Regions from separate parts of the Streptomyces sp. NPDC055140 genome, predicted to be linked through region 4. Evidence: riboswitches for the same ligand, from Rfam matches in the RefSeq annotation. Region 4 holds a riboswitch; each other region holds the start of a gene.

Region 1 (7,226 bases), on a different contig from region 4:
GAGCGTGACGGTGCCGAGTGTGCCGGGCCGCCGGACGACGGCGGTGGCGAGGCGGCGTACGGGGTCGAAGGGCAGGGCGGTGATGCCGTCGTACGCCTCGGTGAAGGCCGGGTCTTGTGCGAGAGCCTGCGTGATGACCGCCTCGTCGAGCGCGTCCGCGGTCGGCAGGTCGGCGAGCTGGAGCGTCCACCAGGCGGAGACGGCAGCCCAGTGCAGGGCGTCGGGGTCGGTGCGGGCCGGGTCGACGGCCGGGCGGTCCTGGGTCAGGGTGCCCGTCTTGTCGACGCAGAGGATGTCGACGGCGCCGATGTCGTGCAGCGCGGGGAGTCGTTTGACGATGACGCCGTGGGTGCGGGCGAGCAGCGCGGAGCCGCGGGCGAGCGCCGTCGTGACGATGACCGGCAGCATCTCCGGGGTGAGCCCGACGGCCACCGCCACGGCGAACGGCAGGGTCTCCAGGCCCCGGCCGCGCAGCGCGGCGCCGGCCATCAGGACCAGCGGCGGCGTCAGCAGCATGAAGCGGATCAGGGTCCAGGAGATGCCGTGCACCGAGCGGTCGAACGCGCTCGCCCCGCGCCCTGCGCCGACCGTGCGGTGGGCGGCGGCGAAGCGGGTGTCGGCGCCCGTCGCGAGCACCACGGCGCTCGCGCTCCCGGAGGCCACGCTGCCGCCCTGGAAGCACAGATGCGCCGACTCGCCGTCCGCGGGCAGGTCCACGGGACGCTTGTCGGCCGGCACGGACTCCCCCGTGAACGCCGCCTGTTGCACGGTCAGGCCCTGTGCCCGTAGAAGGCGTACGTCGGCGGGGATCAGGTCGCCGGGGCCGAGCCGCACCACGTCGCCGGGCACCAACTGGCTTACGGGGAGCTCGTGTTCGGCCGGCGAGGCGGTCTCGTCCGCGCCGGGGCGGCGCAGTACGGTCGCCGTCGTCGCGACCAGCTCGCGCAGGCCCGCCATGGCGCTGTCCGCGCGGTGCTCGCCCGCGGAGCGCAGGCAGCAGCTGACGGCGACCAGGACGAGGATCACGCAGGCGGTTCCCCAGGCCGCGACGGTCGCCGAGACGAGGCCGAGGCAGAGCAGGACGACGGTGAACGGGTCGCGCAGGCTGCGGGCGGCGAGCAGGGGCCAGGACAGGGGGCGCGTACCCGGCAGGACGTTCTCGCCGTGCCGGGCCAGGCGCCGCTCGGCCTCCGCCTCGGTGAGGCCGCGCGGGCCGCTGTCGAGGGAGCGCAGGAGCTGGAGGGTCGTACGGGCTGAGGACGGGGCGGCGACGCGGGCCGGGGCGGTGTCGGTCACTTTCGGGCGCCGTCAGGGCTTCTCGGGTGTCGGCACCGGCGTCTTCTCCCGTTCATCGGACCAGGAAAGGCTCCCCGGCAGAGGGTTCAGGCCTTCAGTTTAGGGGCGGAACTTTTGCCGCTCCCCGCTAGTTTCTACAGAGCTGTAGAAGATCAGTACACGCCGAACGAGGAGAGTCATGGCCCTGTGGGATCGCTTCAAGGAGTCCGCGTCGACGATGCAGACGCAGCTCATGGCGAAGAAGAACGACCTGAAGAGCGGCGCCTTCCGTGACGCGAGCATGGCGATGTGCGCGCTGGTCGCCGCGGCCGACAGGAACGTCGACCCGGCCGAGCGCAGCCGTGTGGCCCAGCTCATCTCCACGAACGAGGTGCTGCAGAACTTCCCGGCGGACCAGCTCCAGAGCCGCTTCGACGCGAACCTGAACAAGCTGACCGCCGACTTCGACTTCGGCAAGGTCAGCGTCCTCCAGGAGATCGCCAAGGCGAAGAAGAAGCCCGCCGAGGCGCGCGCGGTCATCCAGATCGGCATCGTCATCGGCGGCGCCGACGGCGACTTCGACAAGACCGAGCAGGCCGTCGTCCGCGAGGCCTGCCTGATGCTCGACCTGCCGCCGCACGAGTTCGACCTGTAGGGGGATACACCGAAGGCCCGGAACCATTGGTTCCGGGCCTTCGGTGTTCAGTAGCGGGGACAGGATTTGAACCTGCGACCTCTGGGTTATGAGCCCAGCGAGCTACCGAGCTGCTCCACCCCGCGTCGGTAAACACGACTCTACGCCATTGCGGCGACAGAACGCGAATCGGTTGCCCAGGGTTCCGTGATCCGCCGCCCGGGACCCCTTTCACCCGGTCGGTCCCACCAGGTCGCCCGCCGCCTGTCCGGGGGGAAGTCTGGGGTGGGGCCCGATGACGTGCGCAGACGCGGGACCGACGCGGACGGTGGCGGGAGACGAGTGGTGGGGCAGCGAGGAGGACGCGGACGCGAGAGAGGCCAGGACCTGTCCCGGGCCCGGTTCCTTGTGCGTCTGCTGCCCGCGCTCCTCATCGTGGCCGGGGCGATCTACGACTACGTCACCCTGTCGACCTTCACCGGCGTGCCCCTGTTCACCGCGGCCCCGCTGGTCGCCGCCCCGTTCTTCTCGGCCCGCGGCACTTTCCTGACCGGCCTCGCTACCGTCGCCGTCGTACTGGGGGTGCACCTCAGATACACCCGCAGTTACAACAGCGACTCGATCACCGAACTCGTCACGGTCGCCACCGTCGCCGTCCTCGCCTGTGTCATCAACCGCGTCGTACGGCGCGGCAGCGAGCAGCTCACCTCCGTGCGCCAGATCGCCGAGGCGGCCCAGCGCGCCGTCCTGCCCGAGCCCGCCGAGCGCATCGGCGGCCTGGAGATCGCGGCCCGCTACGAGGCCGCCGAGGCGGGGGCCTTCATCGGGGGCGACCTGTACGCGGTGCAGGACACCCCGCACGGCGTGCGGCTCGTCGTGGGCGACGTGCGCGGGAAGGGCATGGGCGCGGTGTCCGCCGTGGCCGTCGTCATCGGCGCGTTCCGGGAGGCGGCCGAGCAGGAGGCGACCCTGGAGGCGGTCGCGCAGCGCCTGGAACGGGCACTCGCGCGGGAGGGGATGCGGCGCAACGGCCTCGACGAGTTCGAGGGCTTCACCACGGCCGTGCTCGCCGAGATCCCGCACGGCAACGGTCTCGTACGCGTCATCAACCGCGGCCACCCGGAACCCCTGCTTCTGGGCGGCGACGGGGCGCTCAAGGTCCTGTCGGCGCCGGAGCCCGCGCTGCCGCTCGGGATGGGGGACCTCGGCACCTGGCCCGACCGCGCGTCCGAGACGGAGTTCCCGAGCGGGGCGACGCTGCTGCTCCACACCGACGGTCTCTCGGAGGCGCGTGACGCGCAGGGCACCTTCTACGACCCGGCGGCCCGGCTCGCGGGGCGGATGTTCTCGGGGCCCGATCCGCTGCTGGCCGCGCTCGCCGCCGAGGTCCGCCGGCACACCGGGGGCGGCACGACGGACGACATGGCACTGCTCGCGGTGAGGCGGCCGTGAAGCGGCCGTGAAGCAGCGGTGAGTGCCGTCATCACCTTATGTAGTCGAACAGCGTCGCTGCGCATAACATTTGACAAACCGTCAGATGAATGGCCCGTTCCGACGTCGGGTCAACTCGCCCGATTCCGCCCGCTCGTGCCCCAATAAGTCCAGGCCAAAGGCGTTAACGATCAGTCGGAACGGCTTGGAATCGGGCCCCGGTGTCTATTAACGTTCGATAACGCAGCGCGGTCGTCCCAGCCGTCACAAGAGATGGCTCCGTGCGCACGCGCCTAATCCCGCAAGGGAGCCGGGGAACCACCAACTTGGGGTGAATCGGACGTCCTTTCCTTGCGGAAGGCGTCGGTAGGAGACCTTCCTGCTCCGAACCCGTCAGCTAACCCGGTAGGCGAGAAGGAAGGAAAGGAGCGCGCCCCAGTGGCGTCAAACCGGCCTGCCCCAGAGTTCTCCTACGCGCCGATCGACGAAGAGTTCGGCGAAACGGACGAGCGGACCTGGGACGAGTGGAACCCCACCGAGGAGTCCGTCCGTCCCGTACGCGGCAGGCACCGCGTGGCCAAGCAGCGCGGTGGTCTCGCGCGCAGCTCCACCGTTCTCGGTGTCGGCGTGATCGCGGCCGTCGGCGCGGGCGGCATCGCCACCGCGCAGGGCGGCAAGCCTCCCGTACACATCTCGATGCCCGACCTCTCGGCCGTCAAGGACTCGCTGCCCGACGCCAAGTCGCTGCCCGGCGTGGGCGCGCTGATATCCGATGTCTCCGGAGATGCCGACGAGTCCGGCACCAACGCGACCCCGCTGACCGGCGCCGGTATCACCACCGCGGACGCCCAGCAGGGCACGACCGCCGGTGAGGCCCTGCGCGCCCGCATCATGCAGCAGGCCGAGCAGCAGCAGAACCAGGCCGCCGACGCCGAGGCCGCGGCCGCCGAGCAGGCCGCCGCGAAGAAGGCCGCCGAGGACGCCAGCAAGGAGCAGGACGCCGCCAAGGCCAAGGCCGCCGCCGACAAGAAGGCGGCGGAGGAGGCCGCGAAGAAGAAGGCCGAGGCCGAGCGCCTCGCCAAGCTCGCCAAGAGCTTCACGCTGCCGGTCGCCTCCTACACGATCACCGGCACCTTCGGTCAGCCCGGCTCGATGTGGTCCTCCGGCTACCACACGGGTCTCGACTTCGCCGCTCCGACGGGTACGCCGCTGAAGGCGATCCACTCCGGCACGGTCAAGGAGGCCGGCTGGGCGGGCGCGTACGGCTACCGCACCGTCCTGGAGCTGCCGGACGGCACCGAGCTCTGGTACTGCCACCAGTCGTCCCTCAACGTCAGCGCGGGCCAGAAGGTGACCAGCGGCGACGTCATCGGCCGTGTCGGCGCCACCGGCAACGTGACCGGGCCGCACCTCCACCTGGAGGTTCACCCCGGCGGCCAGGCGACCGGGGTCGACCCCGCGCCGTGGCTTCGCTCCAACGGCCTGACGATCTGAGGCTCGTAAACCTCCGCACCCCGGCGGTCCTGACGGCAACCCCCCGACGTCAGGACCGCCGGTCCGCCATGCCCGGAATATCTTGATCCATATCGGTGTTCTGGCAGGCCATGACTTCTCTTCGCAAGCTTGGCTCGTCAGACCTCGAGGTGTTCCCGCTCTCCCTCGGCGGCAATGTGTTCGGCTGGACCGCCGACGAGACCCAGTCCTTCGCCGTCCTCGACGCGTACGTCGCCGCGGGCGGCAACTTCGTCGACACGGCCGACTCGTACTCGGCGTGGGTCCCGGGCAACAAGGGCGGCGAGTCCGAGACCGTCATCGGCAAGTGGCTGGCCGCGCGCGGCAACCGCTCCGATGTCGTCATCGCCACCAAGGTGGGCGCCCACCCCGACTTCAAGGGCCTGTCCGCGAAAACCATCAAGTCCGCCGCCGAGGAGTCCCTGCGCCGCCTCGGCACCGACTACATCGACCTCTACTACACGCACTTCGACGACCCGTCCGTGCCGGTCGAGGAGATCATCGCGGCCCTCGACGAGCTGGTGACGGCCGGCAAGGTGCGCGCCATCGCCGCGTCGAACCTGACCCCGGAGCGCCTCCAGGAGTCCCTGGACTTCTCCGACCGCGAGGGCCTCGCCCGCTACTCGGCCCTCCAGCCGCACTACAACCTCGTCTCGCGCGACACCTACGAGGGCCGGCTCCAGGAGGTCGCCTCGCGCAGCGGCCTCGCGGCCGTCCCGTACTACGCCCTGGCGGCCGGGTTCCTCACGGGCAAGTACCGGCCGGGCGCCGAGGTCGACAGCGCGCGGGCCGCGGGCGCGGGCAAGCACCTGCAGACCGAGCGCGGTGTGCGCGTCCTCAAAGCCCTCGACGAGGTGGCGCAGGCGCACGGCGCCGAGGTCGCGACGGTCGCCCTCGCCTGGCTCGCGTCCCGCCCGACGGTGGCAGCGCCGATCGCGTCCGCCCGCACCGTGGAGCAGCTGCCGGCACTGGTGGCCGTGGCCGACCTGGAGCTGACGGACGCGGAGCTCTCGAAGCTCACGGAGGCGTCCGCCTGATCCGGAGGCGTTCTCAGTAGCGGTACGGGTTGTGGGCGTTGTGGGCGGGGAAGTGGGCGACCGGCCCCGCGTACACCGGGCCCGCGTACATCGGCGGCACCCACACGGGCCGTGCGGTGGCGCGGGCCGCGTAGGCGAGGGCGGGGCGGGCCGCGTGGCGTCGCGCCCACAGCTCGTCGAGCAGTTCCCGTTCCCGTACGACGTAGTCCGTGCCGGCCCGGCCGCGCCGGCCGCGGTGGCGCAGGAGCGCGAGTGACGTCGCGTACTGCTGGTACTGGGCGACGACCTTGGCCGTCTCCTTGCCGCCGTGGTGCTGCGCGAACTCACGGGCCAGGCGGCGGGCGCGCATCGAGCCGAGGGCGAACGGCTCGTCCGGGCCGACCCAGCCGGCCGCCGCGTATGCGGGCAGCTCGGAGCGCACGGTGCGCAGTTCGCGCTGGCGGGTCCCGATCGCGAGCCAGGTCAGCAGCCCGAACGCGGGCATCATGAACAGCGCGTAGACCCCGAAGAACCCGAACCGGCCGAACGCCGACGAGCCGTTCCACGTGGCGTGCATGCCCATCGCGAGCAGCAGTCCGGCGATGGGCAGCAGGACGCGCCGCACCGGCCCGCGGCCGGGCGCGGTCCACGCTGCGACGCCGAAGCCGATGCCGGTGAGCACCGTGAACAGGGGGTGCGCGAACGGCGACATGACGATGCGTACGAAGAAGGTGGCGGCGGTCACCGAGGCAATGCCGGTGCCGCTGTTCAGCTGGTCGGTGCCGAAGGCGTTGCCCAGATAGAGGATGTTCTCGGTGAACGCGAAACCGGTGGCGGTGACCCCGGCGATCACGACGCCGTCGACGATCCCGGTGAAGTCCCGTCTGCGGAACAGGAAGATGAGCAGGACGGCGCAGGCCTTGGCGGACTCCTCGACGATGGGCGCTATGACCGTCGCGCCGAGGGTGTCGGCGTTCGCGGGGTCGGCCGAGTTCGTGGCGATCCAGTGAGTCGCGAAGCTGTTGGCGACGATCGCGATGAGTGCGGCGGCGCAGGCGCCCCAGGCGAACGAGAACAGCAGGTTCCGCCAGGGGCCGGGCGCGACCCGGTCCAGCCAGCGGAACGCGGCTATCAGCAGCGGGACGGGCAGGACCGCGAGGCAGAGCCCGACCAGGAACCCCTCGGTGCCGGTCTGTTCGCGCACGAGAGCGAGGATCACCAGGCCGGAGAGCGCGAGGAGCGAGACGAGCGCCCAGGCGTGCACGGCCTTCCGCTCCCACCAGCGTGGATGCCGCAGCGTGCCGGGCCCGGGAGCGCCTGCTCCGGGCTGCGCGTGCGGAAACGCATTCGGATACGAG
Region 2 (7,226 bases), on a different contig from region 4:
CTTCTTCATGGGAGCCGCAGCCCCCACCGGAACCGCAGGCCGAACCCGCGTCGGAACCGCATGCCGCATGCGCACCGGAACCGCAGGCCGCCTCCGCCTCGGAGCCGCACGGCCCGCCCCGGTGCTCGGGCAGTGTCACCTGGTCGGTGCCCTCGACCTCGAACCCGGCGTCCGTGATCATGTCCAGGTCCGCCTTGCCCGCCTGGCCCTCACTCGTCAGGTAGTCGCCGAGGAAGATGGAGTTGGCGAGGTGGAGCGCCAGCGGCTGCATCGAGCGCAGGTGCACCTCGCGCCCGCCCGCGATCCGCACCTCGACGTCGGGGCAGACGAAGCGGACCATCGCGAGGATCCGCAGGCAGCGCTGCGGTGTCAGGTTCCACTCCTTGGCGAGGGGCGTGCCCTCGAAGGGGATCAGGAAGTTGACCGGCACCGAGTCCGGGTCGAGTTCGCGCAGCGAGTAGACGACGTCGACCAGGTCCTCGTCGCTCTCGCCCATGCCCGCGATGAGCCCGGAGCAGGCGGACAGGCCGGCCGCGTGGGCCTTCTGCACCGTGTCGACGCGGTCGGCGTAGGTGTGCGTCGTCGTGATGTCGCCGTACGTGCCCTCGGAGGTGTTGAGGTTGTGGTTGTACGCGTCGGCGCCCGCGCCGCGCAGCCGCTCGGCCTGGCCCTCGGAGAGCAGACCGAGGCAGGCGCACACCTCGACGCCCTCGTTCTGCTCCTTGATCGCGCCGATGGTCTCCGAGACACGGTCGACGTCGCGGTCCGTCGGGCCGCGCCCGGACGCAACCAGACAGACCCGCTTCGCGCCGCCCGCGACACCGGCGGCCGCGGCCTTCGATGCCTCGTCGGGCTTCAGCCACGTGTACTTGAGGATCTCTGCCTTGGACCCGAGCCGCTGCGAGCAGTACGAGCAGTCCTCGGGGCACAGGCCCGACTTGAGGTTGACCAGATAGTTGAGTTTCACCCGCCGGCCGAACCACTGCCGCCGCACCTTGCCGGCCGCGGCCACCACATCGAGCAGTTCGTCGTCGGAAGTCGCCAGAACGGCGAGCGCTTCTTCGCGGCTCGGCAGCTCGCGCCGCAGCCCCTTGTCCACCAGCGTGTTCAGCAGGTCCATGGCCCGATCCTGGCTTACGTCCCCTGCTCAGGCCAAGGAGGCTTCGGACAACTCTGCCGGTTCGACGTGTGGGTATTGCCACACCCTGGGTGGCTGGATGTCCCGCTAGTGTCTGTGCGCTGCCTACAAAGACGCACCGGGCACGGGACACCACACTCCACTCGAGAACCGGTCGCGACACGGCCGTCGGAGGGACTCACATGGCGGGATCGCCGTTCGGCTGGATCGACGAGCAGGAGCGCGTGCGCCGCGGCGCCGGACTCGTCCGCACCCTGCGCCCCCGCCCCGCCTCGAACCCTCTCCTCGATCTCGCGAGCAACGACTACCTCGGCCTCACGCGCCACCCCGAGATCACCGGGGGAGCGGCGGACGCGGCGCTGCGCTGGGGTGGCGGCGCCACCGGCTCGCGGCTCGTCACGGGCACCACGGAGCTGCACGCCGAACTCGAGCGCGAACTGGCCGAGTTCTGCGGTTTCGAGGCGGCGCTCGTCCTGTCGTCCGGCTACGCCGCCAACCTCGCGGCCGTGACCGCTCTCGCCCCGCACGGCTCATTGATCGTCTCGGACGCGAGCAACCACGCCTCCCTCATCGACGGATGCCGGCTCGCCCGCGGCGCGACGCAGGTCGTCCCGCACGCCGAGCCCGACGCCGTCCGCAAGGCCCTCGATACGCATCAGGGGCAGGCCGTCGTCGTGTCGGACTCCGTCTTCTCGGTGGACGGCGACGCCGCTCCACTGGCTGAACTCGCGGGAGTGGCAAGGGAGTTCGGGGCGGGTCTGATCGTCGATGACGCGCACGGGCTCGGCGTGCTCGGCGACGGCGGCAGGGGCGCGCCGCAGGCGGCGGGGCTCTCGGGCGCCGACGACACCGTCGTCACCGTCACCCTCTCCAAGTCGTTCGGCAGCCAGGGCGGCGCCGTCCTCGGTCCGGCCCGGGTGATCGACCATCTCGTCAACACCGCACGGACGTTCATCTTCGACACGGGCCTTGCGCCCGCAGCGGCCGGCGCCGCGCTCGCGGCCCTGCGCCTGCTGCGCCGCGAGCCCGAGCGCGCCGAAAGGGCCCGCGCCGTGGCGTCCTCGCTGCACGAACTGCTCACGGCCCAGGGGCTCCAGGCCGTACGGCCCGACGCCGCCGTCGTCTCCGTGCGCGCGCCGTCCCCCGAGGAGGCGGTGCGCTGGGCGGCGGACTGCCGCGAAGCCGGCCTCGCCGTCGGCTGCTTCCGTCCCCCGTCGGTGCCTGACGGCATCTCACGTCTGCGGCTGACCGCCCGCGCCGACCTGACCGACGATCAAATCGCCCAGACCGTACGGGTGATCAGCCGCAACGCTCCCGACTCGGCGTTCACCGCAAGGAGTTGAGGAACCCCTCCCACGCGGAGGGCGAGAACAGCAGGGCGGGTCCGGTTGTGCGCTTGGAGTCGCGCACGGCGAGCAGTCCGGCCGAAGGGCCGCGGCGCAGCGGGGCCGTCTCGACGCAGTTGTTCATTCCGGTGCTTCGGCTGCTTCGCCGCCATGGCGCGTCGCGCAGAGAGGTGCTGGGAACCGCGGCGGATGGTACGTACCGAGGCAGTGCTGACATGGTGCCTCCTTACGTGCGTTCACTGTCCGGAGGGCGGTGCGCTCCGGCGATCCCGGCGATGAAATCCAACGAGTCCCCGGGCGAAAGGGCGTGGATCCGAAGGGTGTCGAAGGCATCCGTGTACGCCTTGAGGTCTTCTTTCCGCTCGAGGTAGAGGCTACTCGTCAAATGGTCGAGAACTACTACGTCCAGATCAGAAGTGTTCGGAAATGAGAACACAACGAAAGGGCCGGTTAGTCCGACATGCTCCCCTGCGGCGAACGGCAATACCTGAAGCCGCACATGGGGAAGTTTCGCCATGGCAGCCAGATGACGCAACTGCTCCCCCATCACCCGGGGACCGCCCACCGGGCGCCGCAGCACCGCCTCGTCGAGCACCGCGCTGAGCCGGAGCGGGGACGCGGAACGCAGCACGTCCTGCCGGGCGATCCGCACCTCGACCAGGGCGTCGACCTGCCCGTCCGGCAGCCCGCCGAGCGCGGCCCTGGTCACCGCACGCGCGTAGTCGGGCGTCTGGAGGAGGCCCGGCACGACGGACGTCTCGACCGTTCTGACCCGGCACGCCTGCGACTCCAGGCTGATGAAGTCCCGGTAGGCGGGCGGTAGAAGACCCCGGTAGGCGTGCCACCAGTGCTGGCCGCCGTCGTCCCCCGACCCGGCCAGCGCGACCAGCAGATCCCGTATGCCGGGGTCCGCGACCTCGAACGCGTCGAGCAGGAGGCGCACGTCCGACGCTTTCACGCCGCTGCGCCCGGTCTCGATACGGCTCACTTTCGACTGGTGCCAGCCGACGAGCCGGGCCGTCTCGCCACTTGTGAGCCCCGCGCGGGCACGCAGCGCGCGCAGCTCCGCGCCGAGCCTGCGGCGGCGCACCGCCGGACCGTGTTTCATCCTGTCTCCTCGGACCTGTGCGGCCCGGCTCCTTCCGGCCCGGCGGATCGGTGTTCTGAGCCGACGGTAGAGGAAGCAGGCGGCGTACGCCCAAATGCGGTCCACCGAGGCAGAGTTCACCGCTTCGAGCGACAGATATATGCATATCTCGGGGGATCGGCTCCACCGGCCGGGTGGGAATGGCACTCTGGCGCGAAGCACCAGTCCGGGGGTCGCCTCGAGTCATCCGCGATGTGTCGGATTCAGGCCCCGGCGAAAAAAGGGACGACGTCGCCATGGCAGATCACCAGGAAGCATCCGTCACTCTGCCGAGCGATCCCGCCTCGGTCTCCTCGGCCCGCACATATGTCAGCGACGTACTCGCCGAATGGGGCATGCCGCGCGATGCGGAAACCGCCGACACGGTCCGGCTCATCGTCTCCGAACTCGCCACGAACGCCGTGATGCACACCCGCGGACAGTCGCCCGTCTTCAAGGTCGACGTGCAGTTGGAGCGCGACGAACACCTGCGCATCGGCGTCACGGACAGCCACCCGCGCTACCCGAAGCGGCTCCCGGCCGCCGTTCAGCAGGACAACGGGCGCGGCATGGTGATCATCCGCTGGCTGACCGTCGAGTGCGGCGGAAGCCTGTCGGTCAGGCCCGCCCCCGAAGGCGGCAAGACCGTATGGATCGCCCTGCCGTGGACGGTCCCTGTCCAACAGGTGTGAAGGCCGGCAGGTAAGAAGGCGGCTACGGGGACGCAGTGTCCGTCCCCTTCTGCGCCCGGGTGAGCGAGCGCCGCACCAGACGCGGCAGCACACCCCACAGGCCCGCACAGACCGCGAACGTTCCCGCCCCCGCCGCGATCCCCGCCGCCCGCCCCGCCGTGACATCCACGACGAGCAGCACGGACCCGGTCAGGGCGAGCACCAGAACGCTCAGGCCGGCCGTGGCGAGCCGCGAGGACATCTGCACGATCTGCGGCTTGGCACCGCGCCGGAACAGCGCGCGGTGCAGCGCCGCGGGCGCCGTGAACAGCGCGGCGGCGAGCACCGCGAGCAGCAGCGTCGCGATGTAGGTCGCGCGCTGCATGGCGTCCAGCGACGGGAACCGCGGAGTGAACGCCAGCGTCAGCAGGAACGCGAAGAGGATCTGCACGCCCGTCTGGGTGACTCTCAGCTCCTGGAGCAGCTCGCCGAAGTTCCGGTCCGCGCGCTCCAGCGGCGTCTCGTGCCGGTCCAGGCCTCCGCTCGGCGGGCCCGGGGCGCGTGGGGCGTCGTCGTCGCCTGCCGTTCGGTCCTCGTCCATACGACCACGAGTACCCCATCGCGCGGTTCCGAGGCGGACGGGGCGGATGTGAGTACTCTCCGGCGCCTGACGGGTCCCCAGGGCGCCCGGGGACCCGTCAGGCGGCGCTAGCGCACGCGCCCGTACCAGACGCTCTTCGTCCAGATCCGCTGGAGTCGCACCACGTCACCGGTCTTCGGCGAGTGCCAGATCTTTCCCTTCCCGGCGTAGATGCCGACGTGGTAGACACCGAAACCCGAATGGAAGAAGACCAGGTCACCGCGTTTTCGATGGGATGCGGAGACATGGCGGGTCTTGTTGTACTGCTGGGCGGCGGTGCGGGGCAGCTTCTTTCCCGCAGCCTTGAACGAGTAGAGCGTCAGGCCCGAGCAGTCGAATGTGTGCGGCCCAGTGGCGCCCCACCGGTAGGGGCTTCCCCTCTTGGAGGCCGCGATCTGGAGTGCCTTCGTCGCCGGTGGCGCGGCTTCCGCTTCGGGCGCGGCTCCGGGGACCAGCAGGCTGCCACCCGTTACGGCGAGTGTGAGGGCCGAGGCGGTTCCGGCCCGGGCGAGCAGCGACGGGACACGATTGAGCGCAGTCATGCGCAACCCTTCGTCAGCCGCCTGTGAAGGATGACCTGTCGGATTCGGGCTGGCGAAGTTGCCCGGCCGCGATGTGCGGCTTCACCCCAAGGGCCGGCCCGGAAAACAGCTCCGGCGGCCCGTCGTGCTCGGGTCCTCCACTCCTGCCGATCCACTTCTGTCGACCTGGCATCCGTACGGCGGCAGGACTCGGCGTCCGCACGGACCGCCCCGCCGCGGCGGCGGGGGCTTGTCGTCGGAAGGGATCTTCACGCACGAACGGCGCGAACGCAGCGCCGAATCGGCGTTGAGTGAGTGTCCTCACGACTGACCTGTTCGGGTGGACAGCACACCTTTCCACCCCGGCGCGGGGGTCCCGGCGACGCCCGCACCAGCAGCGGAAGGCGGAATCCCGGACTCTGCGTAGGCGTTCCGCGCAACTCTTCCGGTTCGCATGTGCGAGTACCGGCTACTCCGTATGTGGGTACCTCTTCTGGTCCGTTTCGGCCCGGGTCCGGACGGTTCGCGTCGACCGCTTCGGTCTCGAATGCACCGTCAATTGACCGGCTCCGGCGGCACTGTGACCCGTTGTGACCTCCTTTCTCCGTCCAGGACCCGCAAAGCCTGGGCCAGCGTCGTCGCGTGGACCTCGCTCTCGCCCCGCTGATGCATGAGCGTCAGGGCGTCCCTGAGAGCCGTCGCCCTGCCGACGAGCGCTTGAGCGGCGCGCAGTCCGCCGTACGTGTGGTCGCTCCTGGCCGGGTTGATCCTTCCGAGCAGATCGACCACCTCCAGATAGCGGTCGAGGAGTTCGCACTCGGCCCGCGTCAGTGCGGGCAGCGGAGGCAGTTCGGGCGGCAGCATCGTCGGCTCACCTGGCGCCGGGGGCCGAACCGGACGTCTTACGGTTGTCGATGACCCGGTCCGCGAGCCCGTACTCGACGGCGTCCTGGGCCCGGAGGATCGTGTCCCGCTCGATATCGGCGCCGATGCGCTCGCGGCTCTGCCCGGTGTGCCGCGCGAGCAGTTCCTCCAGCTGGGCGCGCATGCGTACCAGTTCACGGGCCTGGATCTCCAGGTCGGTCGGCTGGCCCTGCGCGGGCTCGGGCAGCCCCGGCTGATGGATCACCACGCGCGCGCCGGGCAGCACGGCCCGCTTCCCCGGCGTCCCGGCCGCCAGGAGCACGGCGGCGGCGGAGGCGGCCTGCCCGAGGCACACGGTCTCGACCTCGCAGCTGACGAACCGGATCGTGTCGTAGATCGCCGTCATCGCGCTGAACGAGCCGCCGGGGGAGTTGATGTACAGCGAGATGTCCCGGTCCGGCGCGGCGTACTCGAGGTGCATGAACTGCGCCATCACGTCGTTCGCGGAGATGTCGTCGATCGGCGTCCCCAGAAAGACGATCCGCTCCTCCAGGAGCTTGGAGTACGGATCGAGGGTGCGGTGCCCGGCCGAGGTGCGCTCGGTGAACTCGGGCAGGACGTAGCGGGCGGAAGGTCGGTTCATGGCACATGCCTCCGTGAGCGCGGAACTCTGTCGCTGCTTCTGTAAAAAATGTACAGGACGTACGGATGGTCGAGTAGGGCTCAGGGTGCGAGAAACGCGAAAGGGAGGGCTCAGGCTGCGAGAAACGCGAAAAGGGGCCGGCCCGCGCCCGAGGCGCCGGCCGACCCCCTGCTCCGTTCTCCTGTGTCGTGGCTACCGGTCGCCGTCGTCCGACCTGGACAGGCGCAGCGCGAGGTGTTGCAGGAGGTCGGCGGTCTTGATGTCGGTCCGGCCCGCG
Region 3 (7,226 bases), on a different contig from region 4:
TCTCCGGGAGCTGCGGCAGGTCGATGACATTGAGCCGCAACAGGCGCCCCGTGGACGTGATCGCGCCGATCTCGCCGCGCGCCGTCGCCGGGACCGCGGAGACGATCACGTCGTGCTTGGTGCGCCGGGCGTCCTCGTCGTCCCCGAACGGGTCGGCGGTCGCCGTGCGCGCCAGGAGGCCCGTGGACGACAGGAGCACGCGGCACGGGTCGTCGGCGACCTGGAGGGGCACCGCGGCGACCGTCGTGCCCGCCGACTCCAGGAGGACGGTGCGGCGCTCGGTGCCGAACTTCTTTGCCACCGCCGCCAGTTCGGCCGAGACCATCTTGCGCAGCTCGGCGTCGGAGTCGAGGATCCCGGTCAGCTCGTCGATCTCGCCGTTGAGCCGGTCGCGCTCCGTCTCCAGCTCGATGCGGTCGAACCTGGTGAGGCGGCGCAGCGGCGTGTCCAGGATGTACTGCGTCTGGATCTCGCTCAGCGAGAAGCGCTCCATCAGGCGCTCCTTCGCCTGCGCGGAGTTGTCGCTGGAGCGGATGAGGCGGATGACCTCGTCGATGTCCACCAGCGCGACGAGGAGGCCCTCGACCAGATGCAGCCGGTCCCGCTTCTTCGTACGGCGGAACTCGCTGCGGCGGCGTACGACCTCGAAGCGGTGGTCGAGATAGACCTCCAGGAGCTCCTTGAGGCCGAGCGTCAGGGGCTGACCGTCGACCAGCGCCACGTTATTGATGCCGAAGGACTCCTCCATCGGCGTCAGCTTGTAGAGCTGCTCGAGGACAGCCTCCGGCACGAAGCCGTTCTTGATCTCGATGACCAGGCGCAGGCCGTGCTGGCGGTCGGTGAGGTCCTTGACGTCCGCGATGCCCTGGAGCTTCTTCGAGCCGACCAGGTCCTTGATCTTCGCGATGACCTTCTCGGGGCCCACCGCGAAGGGCAGTTCGGTGACGACGAGGCCCTTGCGGCGCGCCGTCACGTCCTCCACGGAGACCGTGGCGCGGATCTTGAAGGTGCCGCGGCCCGACTCGTAGGCGTCCTTGATGCCGGACAGGCCGACGATCCGGCCGCCGGTCGGCAGGTCGGGGCCCGGGACGAACTTCATGAGCGTCTCGAGGTCGGCGCCCGGGTGCCTGATCAGGTGGCGGGCGGCGGCGATCACCTCGCCGAGATTGTGCGGCGGCATGTTCGTCGCCATGCCGACGGCGATGCCGGACGCGCCGTTGACCAGGAGGTTCGGGTAGGCGGCCGGCAGGACGGCGGGCTCCTGCTCCTGGCCGTCGTAGTTCGGCCCGAAGTCGACCGTGTTCTCGTCGATCGACTCCGTCATCAGCGATGTCGCGGGGGCCATCCGGCACTCGGTGTACCGCATGGCGGCCGGCGGGTCGTCGTTCCCCAGGGAGCCGAAGTTCCCGTGGCCGTCGACCAGGGGGAGGCGCATCGAGAAGGGCTGGGCGAGCCGCACCAGGGCGTCGTAGATCGACGCGTCTCCGTGCGGGTGCAACTTACCCATGACCTCGCCGACGACGCGGGCGCACTTCACATAGCCGCGGTCGGGGCGCAGGCCCATCTCGTTCATCTGGTAGACGATGCGCCGGTGCACGGGCTTCATGCCGTCACGGGCGTCCGGCAGGGCCCGGGAGTAGATCACCGAGTAGGCGTACTCGAGGAAGGAGCCCTGCATTTCGTCGACAACGTCAATGTCGAGGATCCGCTCCTCGAAGTCGTCGGGAGGCGGGGTCTTCGTGCTGCGGCGGGCCATCGCTGCTGCGGCTCCTTCACAGATGCTGCCGGGGCATGTACGAGAATCTGACGCGCACCATTGTGGACCGCCCCACTGACAACGCCGACCGCGACCCGTCCGTACGGCGTTCGGTGCTCGCTCTCGGCGTACCCAGTGCGGGAACTTCGCCAGGCGTCAGAACGCTTGCATACAGTGGCAGAACTGGCAGCACATCTGCAGTTTCCGCGATAGTTCCGCGATCGAAGGGACGTACATGCCCATGGGTCACACGGCCACCGCCGAGGCCGGCTCCGGCGGCCTGACAGCGACCGAGCACCGCCTCGACAACGGGCTGCGCGTGGTGCTCTCCGAGGACCACCTGACCCCGGTCGCAGCCGTCTGCCTCTGGTACGACGTCGGCTCGCGCCACGAGGTCAAGGGCCGCACAGGCCTGGCTCACCTCTTCGAGCACCTGATGTTCCAGGGCTCGAAGCAGGTCCACGGGAACGGGCACTTCGAGCTGGTGCAGGGCGCCGGCGGCTCGCTGAACGGGACGACGAGTTTCGAGCGCACCAACTACTTCGAGACCATGCCGACCCACCAGCTGGAGCTCGCGCTCTGGCTGGAGGCCGACCGGATGGGCTCCCTCCTCGCCGCGCTCGACGAGGAGTCGATGGAGAACCAGCGCGACGTCGTCAAGAACGAGCGCCGCCAGCGCTACGACAACGTTCCGTACGGGACCGCGTTCGAGAAGCTGACCGCCCTCGTGTACCCGGAGGGCCACCCGTACCACCACACGCCCATCGGCTCCATGGCCGACCTGGACGCGGCCACGCTGGAGGACGCGCGAAACTTCTTCCGTACGTACTACGCCCCGAACAACGCCGTCCTTTCGGTCGTCGGGGACATCGACCCCGAGCAGACGCTGGCCTGGGTCGAGAAGTACTTCGGCTCCATCCCGCGCCACGACGGCAAGCAGCCCCCGCGCGACGGCGCCCTGTCCGACCTGATCGGTGAGGGCGTGCGCGAGGTCATCGAGGAGGAGGTCCCGGCCCGCGCGCTGATGGCCGCCTACCGGCTGCCGCAGGACGGTACGCGCGCGTGCGACGCGGCCGACCTGGCCCTGACGGTCCTCGGCGGCGGCGAGTCGTCCCGGATCTACAACCGTCTCGTACGGCGCGACCAGACCGCCGTCGCCGCCGGGTTCGGTCTCCTGCGGCTCGCGGGGGCGCCCTCCGTGGGATGGCTGGACGTGAAGACGTCCGCCGACGTCGAGGTCCCGGTCATCGAGGAGGCCGTCGACGAGGAGCTCGCGCGGTTTGCCGCCGACGGGCCCACCCCGGAGGAAATGGAGCGCGCCCAGGCCCAGTTGGAGCGCGAGTGGCTCGACCGGCTGGGCACGGTCTCGGGCCGCGCCGACGAACTGTGCAGGTTCGCCGTCCTGTTCGGTGACCCGCAGCTCGCCCTGACCGCCGTCCGGCGCGTCCTCGACATCACCGCCGAGGAGGTCAAGGAGGTGGCCAAGGCCCATCTGCGCCCCGACAACCGCGCGGTGCTCGTCTACGAGCCCACGACCCCCGAAGAGGCCGACGAGACCGCCGACGAGATCGCCGGCGGGACGACTGACGAGACCGCCGCAGCGACCACAAACGAGACCGCAGACGGGACCGCAGACAAGGAGGCCGGCAAGTGACCGAGCTCGCGACCATGGACTTCCACCCGCAGCCTCAGGCCGGCACGGCGCGGCCGTGGGCGTTCCCCGCGCCCGAGCGCGGCACCCTCGACAACGGCCTGACGGTGCTGCGCTGCCACCGTCCGGGCCAGCAGGTCGTCGCCATCGAGATCAATCTCGAAGCGCCCCTGGAGGCCGAACCCGCCGGGCTCGACGGCGTTGCCACCATCATGGCGAGGGCCTTTTCCGAAGGCACCGACAAGCTTGCCGCCGAGGAGTTCGCCGCCGAGCTCGAGCGCTGCGGCGCCACCCTCGACGCGCACGCCGACCACCCCGGCGTACGGGTCTCCCTGGAGGTCCCCGTCTCCCGCCTGCCGAAGGCGCTCGGTCTGCTCGCCGACGCCCTCAGGGCACCCGCCTTCGCGGACAGCGAGATCGAACGTCTGGTGCGCAACCGGCTCGACGAGATCCCGCACGAGACGGCGAACCCCGGCCGCCGCGCCGCCAAGGAGCTCTCGAAGCAGCTCTTCCCGGCCACCGCGCGCATGTCCCGCCCGCGCCAGGGCTCCGAAGAGACCGTCGCGGCCATCGACGCGGCGGCCGTACGCGCCTTCTACGACCGGCACGTGCGCCCCGCCACGGCCACCGCGGTCGTCGTGGGCGACCTCGCGGACATCGACCTCGACGCGCTGCTCGCGGACACGCTGGGCGCCTGGACGGGAAACACGGCCGAGCCGCGCCCCGTACCGCCCGTGACGGCCGACGACACCGGCAGGGTCGTCATCGTCGACCGGCCGGGCGCGGTGCAGACGCAGATCCTGATCGGCCGCGTCGGCGCGGACAAGCACGACCGGGTGTGGCCGGCGCAGGTGCTCGGCACGTACTGCCTGGGCGGCACCCTCACCTCCCGCCTGGACCGCGTCCTGCGCGAGGAGAAGGGATACACCTACGGCGTGCGGGCATTCGCCCAGGTGCTGCGCTCGGCGCCGGACGGGACGGGCGTCGCGATGCTCGCCATCAGCGGCTCCGTGGACACGCCGAACACGGGTCCGGCGCTCGACGACCTCTGGAAGGTGCTGCGCACGCTCGCGGCGGAGGGTCTCACCGACGCCGAACGGGACGTGGCCGTACAGAACTTGGTGGGCGTCGCCCCGCTCAAGTTCGAGACCGCCGCGGCCGTCGCGGGGACGCTCGCCGACCAGGTCGAGCAGCACCTGCCGGACGACTTCCAGGCGGAGGTGTACCGGCGGCTCGCCGCGACGGGCACCGTGGAGGCCACCGCGGCCGTCGTGAGCGCCTTCCCGATGGACCGTCTGGTGACGGTGCTCGTCGGTGACGCCGCGCAGATCGAGGAGCCCGTCAGGGCGCTCGGCATCGGAGAGGTGACCGTCGTCACGGGCTGACCGTGACCGGTGTGCAACGAGGGGCCCCGGTGGATGAGATGACCGCCGGGGCCCCTGTATGTCCGAATTGAACCAGTGGTTGCCTGTCTGCCCTGTGGCATGCGCTACAAAAGCCCGGTTCCGTTTGTTGATTGAAAGATGCCCCGCTTAGCGTCGGTCCGGCTGTCCGCCAGATGTACGCCGCGCCCGCGGCGCCGGACAGTCATCGCCGAGTCCCCCAAGGCGCGAGCCGGGGGAGCCGGGGACCCACCGTCCCTGGGGTGAATCGGACGCCCTTCTCTGAAGGGGGTCCGTAGGAGACCTTCCTGCTCCGAACCCGTCAGCTAACCCGGTAGGCGAGAAGGAAGGAAAGGATCAGCCACTCCATGGCGTTCACCCGTGCCACCGGGAAGCACCGTCGCCCGAGCCGTCTCACGCGTACCACCGCGCAGGTCGCCGGCGTCGCCGCGCTCACCACGACCGGTGTCATCGGAGGCCTCGCCGCCCCCGCCCTCGCCGCTGACGACGCGTCTCTTGAGCAGACCGGCCTGACCAAGGCCATCTCCATCGGTGACTCCCTCGCGGAGCAGATCGACGCGCAGGCCGCCGCCCAGCAGCAGGCCGCCGACAAGGCCGCCGCGAAGGAGAAGGCCGAGGCCGCGGCCAAGAAGAAGGCCGAGGAGGAGCGGCGCAAGGCCGAGGCGAAGGCCAAGGCGGAGCGCGAGGCCAAGGAGCGCGCCGCCCGTGCGGCCGAGCGCAAGCGACTGAACGCCTTCGTCATGCCCGTCACCGGCTCGTACGTGTCGACCGCGTACAAGGCCAGCAGCGGCCTGTGGTCCTCCGGTAGCCACACCGGCATCGACTTCCACGCCGCCAGCGGCACCTCGGTCCACGCCGTGGGCGCGGGCACGGTCGTGGAGGCCGGCTGGGGCGGCGCCTACGGCAACAACATCGTCATCAAGATGAACGACGGCACGTACACGCAGTACGGCCATCTGTCGTCCATCGGCGTCTCCGTCGGCCAGACGGTCACCCCGGGTCAGCAGATAGGCCTCTCCGGGGCGACCGGCAACGTCACGGGCCCGCACCTCCACTTCGAGGCGCGCACGAGCCCCGAGTACGGCTCGGACATCGACCCCGTCGCGTACCTGCGCTCGCACGGCATCAACGTCTGACCCTCGCCGCGTACTCGCGACAACGCACCGAAAGCCCCGGCTAACCGAGCCGGGGCTTTCGGCGTTACCGACCGCGCTCGTCACCAGCCGTGCTCGTTACCGGCCCGGCTCGTTCGTTGCCGGCGGCGCTGTCCAAAAAATATCCATGGATTACGGCCTGCCGTCGGAAATTCGCGTCCGCTGGAATAGAGTCGCTGGGCAAGCGCGCTGAACGGACTTCAATCGCGCTGTACGAGCGACTGTCTACCGCGTTTCGCGGGGATTAAGGCGGAGGTCGGTTCATGCGCATTCCGGCGCACTCGGTATGCACGGCGATCCGCGACGACATCGTCTCCGGTGTCTACGAGCGTGGCGGCAGACTCACCGAGGAGGTGCTCGCCCGCCGCTACGGCGTCTCCCGCGTCCCCGTGCGCGAGGCGCTGCGCACCTTGGAGGCCGAGGGCTTCGTCGTCACCCGCAGGCACGCGGGCGCGTGCGTCGCCGAACCCACCACGCAGGAGGCGGCGGATCAGCTGGAGATCCGGATGCTCCTCGAGCCGCTCGCCGCCGCCCGCGCCGCGCAGCGCCGCACCGAGGCGCACCTGAAGGTGCTTCGAGGCCTGGTCAGGCTGGGTCAGGAGCGCTCTCGGCGAGGTCAGAGCGAGGATCTGCGCTCGCTGGGCGGCTGGTTCCACGAGACGCTGGCGCAGGCGTCCGGCAGCCCGGGGCTGATCACGATGCTCACGCAGCTCCGCCACAAGATCGCGTGGATGTACACCGTCGAGCAGCCCGCGCAGCCCGCCGAGTCCTGGGCCGAGCACGGGGCGATCGTGGACGCCGTGGCGCGCGGTGACGGGGAGCGCGCGCGGGCGCTCACGGCGCAGCACACGGAGCGCGCCGCGGTCGCTCACCGGTTGCGCGCCCCCCGCCCGGGTGGCCGTGTGAGGACTTCGCAACATCCCGTCAACACGGTGGGGCTCCAGCATTAACAGAGGTGCCGTATACAAAGAGGGCGGCCCATTTCAAGGGGCTCTGTTTTCGCTGCCCCGGAATTATGAGAACAGGTCCGCAGAAAGAAAAAGGGTCTGCTCGGAAAATCCGAACAGACCCTTTATGTGGCGCGATCTTCTGCGAGCAGTAAACAGCGCCCAAGAATCCAGAGACCCGGTAGGGGTCAGTGCTGGGCGACCCCGTACCGGCCCGTACTAGACGGTCTCGGGAAGCTCCTCGAGCCCCTCGGAGACCAGCTTGGCCAGACGGTCGAGCGCGATGTCCGCACCCTCGACGTCGGAGGACAGGAC
Region 4 (7,226 bases):
TCTACGAGCCGCCCCTGCCGGTCCGTCGCCTGCGCCCCGAGGTCCCCGAACCCCTGGAAGCGCTCGTCCTGCGCCTGCTCGCCAAGGACCCGCAGCACCGGCCCGCCTCCGCGCAGGAGACGTACGAGGCCCTGCTCCCGCTGCTGCCCGCGCGCGGCGTACCGAGCGGCGGCCCCCTCGACCCGACCCGCCCCTTCCTGCGCCCGCACGCCCCCTGGCCGGACCGCGCCCGCACCCCCGCCCCGCAGCCCGCCGCGCCCACGCCCCACACCGACAAGCCGGACGTCGCGGGCGCCGTCGACGAGGTCAAGCGCCTCCTCGGCGAGGGCCGCATCACGCAGGCCGTCGACATCCTCGGCGCGATCCTGCCCGCCGCCGCGGCCCAGCACGGCGAGCACTCACCGGTCGTCCGGACCCTGCGCAAGCAGTACGCCGCGACGCTCATGGACGACGGTCAGTACCGCCGCGCCCTGCCCGAGCTGCGCCGCCTCGCCGACGAGCGCTCCGCCGAGGCGGGCCAGGCCGACCCGCAGTCCCTCCAGTTCCGCTACGAGGCCGCGCAGTGCCTGGAACAGCTCGGCGAACCGGCCGCCGCCCTCGCCGAATACCGGGCACTGCTCCCGTACTACGAGAACCAGTACGCGACGACGGACATCACGCTGCCCCTCGAAGTCCGGCGCCGCATCGGCCACTTGCTCCTCGCGCTCGGCGACCGGGCCGCCGCGCACGACACCCTCGTACGTCTGCTGCACGACGCGGAGCGCCTCCACGGGCCGGGACACCCGTTCCCGGCCGAAATCCGCCGCACCTTGCAGTGGCTGGGGCAGGTCCGGGGCTGAGCCGGGGCGGGCCGGGCGCGGCGGAGTGCCTCAACTCCCGACGAATCGTTGGGTCGAATAGGTGGCCGAGAGCACGGCCACTGCCTAACATCGATCACCGCCGGACTTTGTGCACCGACGCACAAACTCTTCGCAGGGAGGCCCACCTTGCATCGCCGCAACAGCCGCTGCACCGCGCTCGTCCTCTCCATCGCCGCCGTAGCCGCGGTCCCCCTCCTCACCGCCTGCGGCGACGACGCGCATCCCGGCGCCGCGGCCGTCGTGGGCAGCGACCGCATCACCGTCTCCCAGCTGGAGAACCGGGTCAACGAGGTGCGCGATGCCCAGCAGGCCGCCACCAAGGACGACCAGCAGTACGAGCAGGCCATCGCCAAGTCCGGCAGCCTCACCCGGAACACGCTGCACTCCATGGTCTTCGACCGGGTCCTGCACCGCGCGGCCGCCGACGCGGGCGTCAAGGTGAGCCGCAAGCAGGTCCAGGAGCGGGAAGCCGCGATGGCGCAGCAGGCCGGCGGCGTCCGGCAGATGCGGCTCGCCCTGCTCGAGCAGTACAACATCGCGCCCGAGCGCATCACGGACAGCGCCCGCACCGATCTTGAGGTCATGGGCCTCGCCCAGAAGGTCGGCGCGAACATGCAGTCCCAGTCCGAGAGCGACCAGGCCCCCTTCTGGAAGGCGCTCGACCAGGCCTCCAAGGAGCTGAACGTCGACCTGAACCCGCGCTACGGCACCTGGGACATCGCCAAGAGCCACGGCCGCGCCGACGCGAAGACGCCGTGGGTACGCGAGGTCACGTCCCCGAAGACGGGGGACGAGCAGACGGCGTAGGGCCTCTCGCCCTGGGGCGCGGCGGGCGGCCTGGGTTACGTTCGAGGCGTGAACGCCGAGAACGCACCCGCCGCCGCCCCGACCGGCCGCATCATCCTGCTCACCACCAGCCACCGCGTCGCACCCGGCCTGCTGTCCTGGTCGGCCTGGCAGCTCCTGCACGCCGCCGACGAGGTGCTGTGCGCCGACGCCGCGCACCCGCAGCTGCCATATCTGCGGGAGGCCGGCATCGAGGTGCGGGAGGCGGCGCCGACGGCCCACGAGCTCGTCGACGCCTGTGCCGGGGGCCGCACCGTCGTGATCGTCGCCACCGCCGAGGGCGACCGCCGCCTGACCGACGGCCTGGCCGCGCTCGCCGGCTCGGGCCGCGTCGCGATGCCCGACCTGGAACTGCTCCCGGCCTCCTACGACCTGCCGGGCGCCCGCCTCCTCGACCTGGTCCAGGTCATGGACCGCATCCGCCGCGAGTGCCCGTGGTCCTCGCAGCAGACCCACAAGGGCCTGGCGAAGTACGCGATCGAGGAGGCGTACGAACTCGTCGAGGCGATCGAGGACGGCGACCGGGACGAGCTGCGCGAGGAGCTCGGGGACGTGCTCCTCCAGGTCGTCTTCCACGCCCGGATCGCCGAGGAGGCCTCCGGTGAGGAAGGGGACGAGGCGTTCTCCGTGGACGACGTCGCCGGCGGCATCGTCGAGAAGCTCATCCACCGCCACCCGCACGTCTTCGGCGACGACACGGCGCTCACGCCGGAGGACGTGAAGGAGCACTGGCTGCGCACGAAGGCCGTGGAGAAGCAGCGCGAGTCCGTCACGGACGGGGTGCCGGTGGGACAGCCCGGCCTCGCGCTCGCGGCCAAGCTGGGGTCGAGGGTCCGCACGGCCGGCCTCGACGTATCCCTCCCGTCCGGCGAGGGCGTCGGCTACGAACTGCTCGCGCTGGCCCTGCGCGCCGAGGCCGACGGCGTCGACCCGGAAGCGGCGCTGCGGGCGGCGGCGCGGGCGTACCGGGACGCGATCCGCGCCGCGGAGGGACCGGCCTAGGGCCTTTCGTCCGAACCTGTCGGCGGTGGGGTCCGGCCGGAGGGGCGCCCCGCGCCGGATACCGTCGACGCGTGACCGACAAGCCCGCGCAGCGCACCGCTCCCGAACTCTTCACTTGGGAGTTCGCCACCGATCCGTACCCGGCCTACGCCTGGCTGCGCGAGCACTCGCCCGTTCACCGCACGACGCTCCCCAGCGGTGTCGAGGCCTGGCTGGTCACGCGGTACGCGGACGCGAAGCAGGCGCTGGCCGACCAGCGCCTGTCCAAGAACCCCGCACACCACGACGAGCCCGCCCACGCCAAGGGCAAGACCGGCATCCCGGGCGAGCGCAAGGCCGAGCTGATGACTCATCTGCTCAACATCGACCCGCCGGACCACACGCGCCTGCGCCGCCTCGTCTCGAAGGCGTTCACCCCGCGCCGGGTGGCCGAATTCGCCCCCCGCGTACAGGAGTTGACCGACCGGCTCATCGACGAGTTCGCCGCCAAGGGCGAGGCGGACCTCATCCACGACTTCGCCTTCCCGCTCCCCATCTACGCGATCTGCGACCTGCTGGGCGTCCCGCGCGAGGACCAGGACGACCTGCGGGACTGGGCGGGCATGATGATCCGCCACGGCAAGGGCCCGCGCGGCGGAGTCGCCCGCGCCGTGAAGAAGATCCGGAACTACCTCGTCGAGCTCATCCACCGCAAGCGGGACGAGCCCGGCGACGACCTGATCTCCGGCCTCATCCGCGCCTCCGACCACGGTGAGCACCTCACCGAGAACGAGGCTGCGGCGATGGCTTTCATCCTTCTGTTCGCCGGTTTCGAGACCACCATCAACCTCATCGGCAACGGCACATACGCCCTGCTCACCCACCCCGAGCAGCGCGAGCGGCTCCAGCGGTCGCTGGTCCCCGGCGCCGCCGAACCCGGGCTTCTGGAGACCGGCGTCGAGGAACTCCTGCGCTACGACGGCCCGGTGGAGCTCGCCACCTGGCGCTTCGCGACCGAGCCGCTGACCGTCGGCGGGCAGGACATCGCAGCCGGCGACCCCGTCCTCGTGGTGCTCGCCGCCGCCGACCGTGACCCGGCGCGCTTCGACGAGCCCGACACCCTCGACCTCTCCCGGCGTGACAATCAGCACCTCGGATACGGGCACGGCATCCACTACTGCCTCGGCGCCCCTCTCGCGCGCCTGGAAGGACAGACCGCCCTCGCCACGCTTCTGACGCGCCTTCCGGACCTGCGACTCGCGGGGGAACCTGCCGATTTGCGCTGGCGTGGCGGGCTCATCATGCGGGGATTGCGCACGCTTCCGGTCGAGTTCACGCCGCATCAGGAAGGCCCGGACAAAGCCCCGTAACTGACAGCCCGTCAAGACTGTGACTTTCACGTGATCTCGGCTGCATCGACTTGTGACAAGCGTTCGACTCCCGCTACGTTCACCAGTCATCGCGGCACCACCCGCCGCAGCATTCCCCGAGCCCCCGAAAGGCGCCTCCATGCTCACCGGGAACGGTCGTCACCGTCGCCCCCGCCAGGCTCCCGCGCTCATCGTCGCCGCGGGCGTGGCCGGCTCCGCCATCGCGATCCCCCTGCTCGGCGCGACCAGCGCGAGCGCCGCGTCGACGGCCACGTGGGACAAGCTCGCCGAGTGCGAGAGCGGCGGCTCCTGGAGCGCCGATCCGGGCAACGGCTATTACGGCGGGCTCCAGTTCTCACAGGAGACCTGGGAGGGCTACGGCGGCCTCGACTTCGCGCCGCGCGCCGACCAGGCCAGCCGCTCGCAGCAGATAGCCGTCGCCGAGAAGGTCCTCGCCGACCAGGGCCCGCGGGCATGGCCGGTCTGCTCGGTCACCTCGGGCCTCACGACGGACGACGCGGCGGCCGAGGTCGATCCCGGGGCGGCCCTGCCGACCCCGTCCGCGTCCGCCGGCGACTCCGGCAGTGACGACGCGGCGAACGGCGGCACCGCGAAGGGCGACGCGAGCGACGAGCCGGCGGACTCCGCGTCCTCGGGCGCGAAGGGTGACTCCCGAGAGAAGAATCACGACGACTCGGGTGATACCGCAGGTAACACCGCAAAAGACTCCAAGGGCGGCAAGTCCGGCCAGGACGGCTCGACTTCGACCTCCGGCACGCCCTCGTCGGAGGCCTCCGACGGCTCGGACTCCGCCACTTCGCCCGCCTCCGGCCGGCACCGCGGTGACGCCGCCGAGGACGACGCCGCGGGCTCCTCGCGCGCCGACGACGGCTCGGGCCGCCACGCCTCGCGCGGTGGCGAAAGCGGACGCAAGGGAGCGAATGCGGACGAAGGCTCCTATACCGTGCGTGCCGGCGACAATCTCTGGGACATCGCCGACACCCATGACGTGGACGGCGGATGGGCCGCTCTGTACGCCGAGAACAAGAAGACGGTCGGCACCGATCCCGACCTCATCCTTCCTGGTCAGAGTCTGGATCTTGGGCTCGAATCGGGCGAAAAGTAGCGGCAGTTCGGGGTTAATGTCCGCTTTGGTGAGAGTGAGAGATGGGTCTCAAAGGCCCTGATCGTCTTTGAAATTCCGGCGATCCACTGCTTACGGTCATCACCGCTCGCCACAGCGGGCCCCGTCGGATGTCACGCCGAATCCTGCCAATGTCCGTACGGGAACAGTCGTCGCGTAAGCGCCGTAGGCAGGAGCGGGGGACCCAAGGTAAGTGCCGGCCCCGGCCGTCGAGAGACGGCCGAACGACCGGCTTGGGGTTAAGTCGCACGCAGGACGTGCGACCGGGCACTCATCCGGCCCGAACCCGACAGCTCACCTCGTAGGCGTCGGTGAGGGGATCTCTCGATGCTGTTTTCCAGCAAGGGCAAGCACCGCCGCCCGTCCAAGGCCGTTCGCGTCGCCACGCTCGCCGGTGTCGCCGGTGCCGCTGTCGCCGTCCCGCTGATGGGTGCCACCGGCGCCTCCGCCGCCACCGCCTCCGAGTGGGACGCGGTCGCGCAGTGCGAGGCCGGCGGCAACTGGTCGATCAACACGGGCAACGGCTACTACGGCGGCCTCCAGTTCTCCTCGTCCACGTGGGCCGCGTACGGCGGCACCGCGTACGCCTCCACCGCCGACAAGGCCTCCAAGGCGCAGCAGATAGCCGTCGCCGAGAAGGTCCTGGCCAGCCAGGGCAAGGGTGCCTGGCCGAGCTGCGGCGTGGGCCTGTCCGCCGCCTCGACCGGCTCCGCCCCGGCCGCCACCCCGCAGCCGGAGCGCAAGGCCGAGCAGCCGACCACCCGCAGTCAGGAGCGCACGGCGCCTGCCGCCCCGAAGCAGGAGTCGAAGAAGACCGTCGAGACCTCGACCGGCAAGAAGGTCAAGAAGGGCGACGGCGAGTACAAGGTGAAGGCCGGCGACACCCTCAGCACCATCGCCGAGGCGCACCACACCAAGGGCGGCTGGGTGAAGCTCTTCAAGCTGAACAAGGACATCGTCGAGGACGCCGACCTGATCTACCCGGGCCAGCAGCTCCACCTCAAGTAGGTAATAGAGGAGAGCGGCAGCCCCCAGGCCGCTCGGGTACCGGCTTTCGGCGGACGGCCGGTACCAGCCCCCCCCCAAGGACTCCCCGCCCCGGGTGCGCATTCCCCCGTCGCGCCCGGGGCGGGGCTTTGGTGTGTGAGGGGTCCTGGGCTTTCGTCCGTTGTCGGCCGGGACTTTTTGTTCCGTTCGGAAACAATTCGCTCTCGGTTTTGTCCACGGGCCGGTCGGTCGGCTGGCCGGTGCCCGGAGCCGGATAGGCTCAGGTGTTGCCGGACCATGCGGCCCGGCGTAGTTGCGTCACATCCCAGAAGGAGATGCTCGTGCCGTCCATCGACGTCGTCGTAGCCCGGGAAATCCTGGACTCCCGAGGCAACCCCACGGTCGAGGTCGAGGTCGGCCTCGACGACGGCAGCACCGGTCGTGCCGCTGTCCCGTCCGGTGCGTCCACCGGCGCGTTCGAGGCCATCGAACTCCGCGACGGTGACCCGAACCGCTACCAGGGCAAGGGTGTCGAGAAGGCCGTCCTCGCCGTCATCGAGCAGATCGGCCCGGAGCTCGTCGGCTACGACGCCACCGAGCAGCGCCTGATCGACCAGGCGATGTTCGACCTGGACGCCACCGACAACAAGGGCTCGCTCGGCGCCAACGCCATCCTCGGCGTCTCCCTCGCCGTCGCGCACGCCGCCTCCGAGGCCAGCGACCTGCCGCTGTTCCGCTACCTCGGCGGTCCGAACGCGCACCTGCTGCCCGTCCCGATGATGAACATCCTCAACGGTGGGTCGCACGCCGACTCCAACGTCGACATCCAGGAGTTCATGATCGCGCCGATCGGCGCGGAGTCCTTCTCCGAGGCCCTTCGCTGGGGCGCCGAGGTCTACCACACCCTCAAGAAGGTGCTGAAGACCAAGGGTCTGTCCACCGGCCTGGGCGACGAGGGCGGCTTCGCCCCGAACCTCGGCTCGAACCGCGCGGCCCTCGACCTCATCGTCGAGGCCATCAAGCAGGCCGGTTACGTCC

The links. Region 4 has a riboswitch for cyclic di-AMP ahead of ACWFR4_RS26870 (transglycosylase family protein). Riboswitches for the same ligand answer to the same signal wherever they lie in the genome.
Region 1: linked by a shared signal. The riboswitch ahead of ACWFR4_RS12050 (M23 family metallopeptidase) and the one ahead of ACWFR4_RS26870 (transglycosylase family protein) in region 4 are both predicted to bind cyclic di-AMP.
Region 2: linked by a shared signal. The riboswitch ahead of ACWFR4_RS30045 (C40 family peptidase) and the one ahead of ACWFR4_RS26870 (transglycosylase family protein) in region 4 are both predicted to bind cyclic di-AMP.
Region 3: linked by a shared signal. The riboswitch ahead of ACWFR4_RS25410 (M23 family metallopeptidase) and the one ahead of ACWFR4_RS26870 (transglycosylase family protein) in region 4 are both predicted to bind cyclic di-AMP.

Annotation. Positions count from the first base shown of each region.
Region 1 covers NZ_JBSGTG010000005.1:19,142-26,367, reverse strand. The annotation lists gene mgtA (magnesium-translocating P-type ATPase) at 1-1,296, opposite strand, end outside; gene ACWFR4_RS12065 (tellurite resistance TerB family protein) at 1,475-1,930, shown strand; tRNA gene ACWFR4_RS12060 (tRNA-Met) at 1,982-2,055, opposite strand; gene ACWFR4_RS12055 (PP2C family protein-serine/threonine phosphatase) at 2,255-3,361, shown strand; cyclic di-AMP (ydaO/yuaA leader) riboswitch at 3,621-3,767, shown strand; gene ACWFR4_RS12050 (M23 family metallopeptidase) at 3,779-4,834, shown strand; gene ACWFR4_RS12045 (aldo/keto reductase) at 4,945-5,889, shown strand; gene ACWFR4_RS12040 (PrsW family intramembrane metalloprotease) at 5,903-7,226, opposite strand, start outside.
Region 2 covers NZ_JBSGTG010000018.1:108,799-116,024, reverse strand. The annotation lists gene bioB (biotin synthase BioB) at 1-1,120, opposite strand, end outside; gene ACWFR4_RS30070 (8-amino-7-oxononanoate synthase) at 1,321-2,481, shown strand; gene ACWFR4_RS30065 (DUF397 domain-containing protein) at 2,465-2,701, opposite strand; gene ACWFR4_RS30060 (helix-turn-helix domain-containing protein) at 2,711-3,592, opposite strand; gene ACWFR4_RS30055 (ATP-binding protein) at 3,868-4,302, shown strand; gene ACWFR4_RS30050 (DUF6328 family protein) at 4,325-4,882, opposite strand; gene ACWFR4_RS30045 (C40 family peptidase) at 4,990-5,463, opposite strand; cyclic di-AMP (ydaO/yuaA leader) riboswitch at 5,467-5,644, opposite strand; gene ACWFR4_RS30040 (hypothetical protein) at 5,998-6,306, opposite strand; gene ACWFR4_RS30035 (ATP-dependent Clp protease proteolytic subunit) at 6,314-6,949, opposite strand; gene ACWFR4_RS30030 (hypothetical protein) at 7,142-7,226, opposite strand, start outside.
Region 3 covers NZ_JBSGTG010000014.1:73,465-80,690, forward strand. The annotation lists gene ACWFR4_RS25395 (DNA gyrase/topoisomerase IV subunit A) at 1-1,756, opposite strand, end outside; gene ACWFR4_RS25400 (M16 family metallopeptidase) at 1,992-3,410, shown strand; gene ACWFR4_RS25405 (M16 family metallopeptidase) at 3,407-4,792, shown strand; cyclic di-AMP (ydaO/yuaA leader) riboswitch at 4,989-5,145, shown strand; gene ACWFR4_RS25410 (M23 family metallopeptidase) at 5,158-5,946, shown strand; gene ACWFR4_RS25415 (GntR family transcriptional regulator) at 6,228-6,914, shown strand; gene ACWFR4_RS25420 (HPr family phosphocarrier protein) at 7,131-7,226, opposite strand, start outside.
Region 4 covers NZ_JBSGTG010000015.1:146,115-153,340, forward strand. The annotation lists gene ACWFR4_RS26845 (serine/threonine-protein kinase) at 1-839, shown strand, start outside; gene ACWFR4_RS26850 (SurA N-terminal domain-containing protein) at 987-1,667, shown strand; gene ACWFR4_RS26855 (nucleoside triphosphate pyrophosphohydrolase) at 1,716-2,708, shown strand; gene ACWFR4_RS26860 (cytochrome P450 family protein) at 2,780-4,057, shown strand; gene ACWFR4_RS26865 (transglycosylase family protein) at 4,197-5,183, shown strand; cyclic di-AMP (ydaO/yuaA leader) riboswitch at 5,353-5,524, shown strand; gene ACWFR4_RS26870 (transglycosylase family protein) at 5,529-6,209, shown strand; gene eno (phosphopyruvate hydratase) at 6,524-7,226, shown strand, end outside.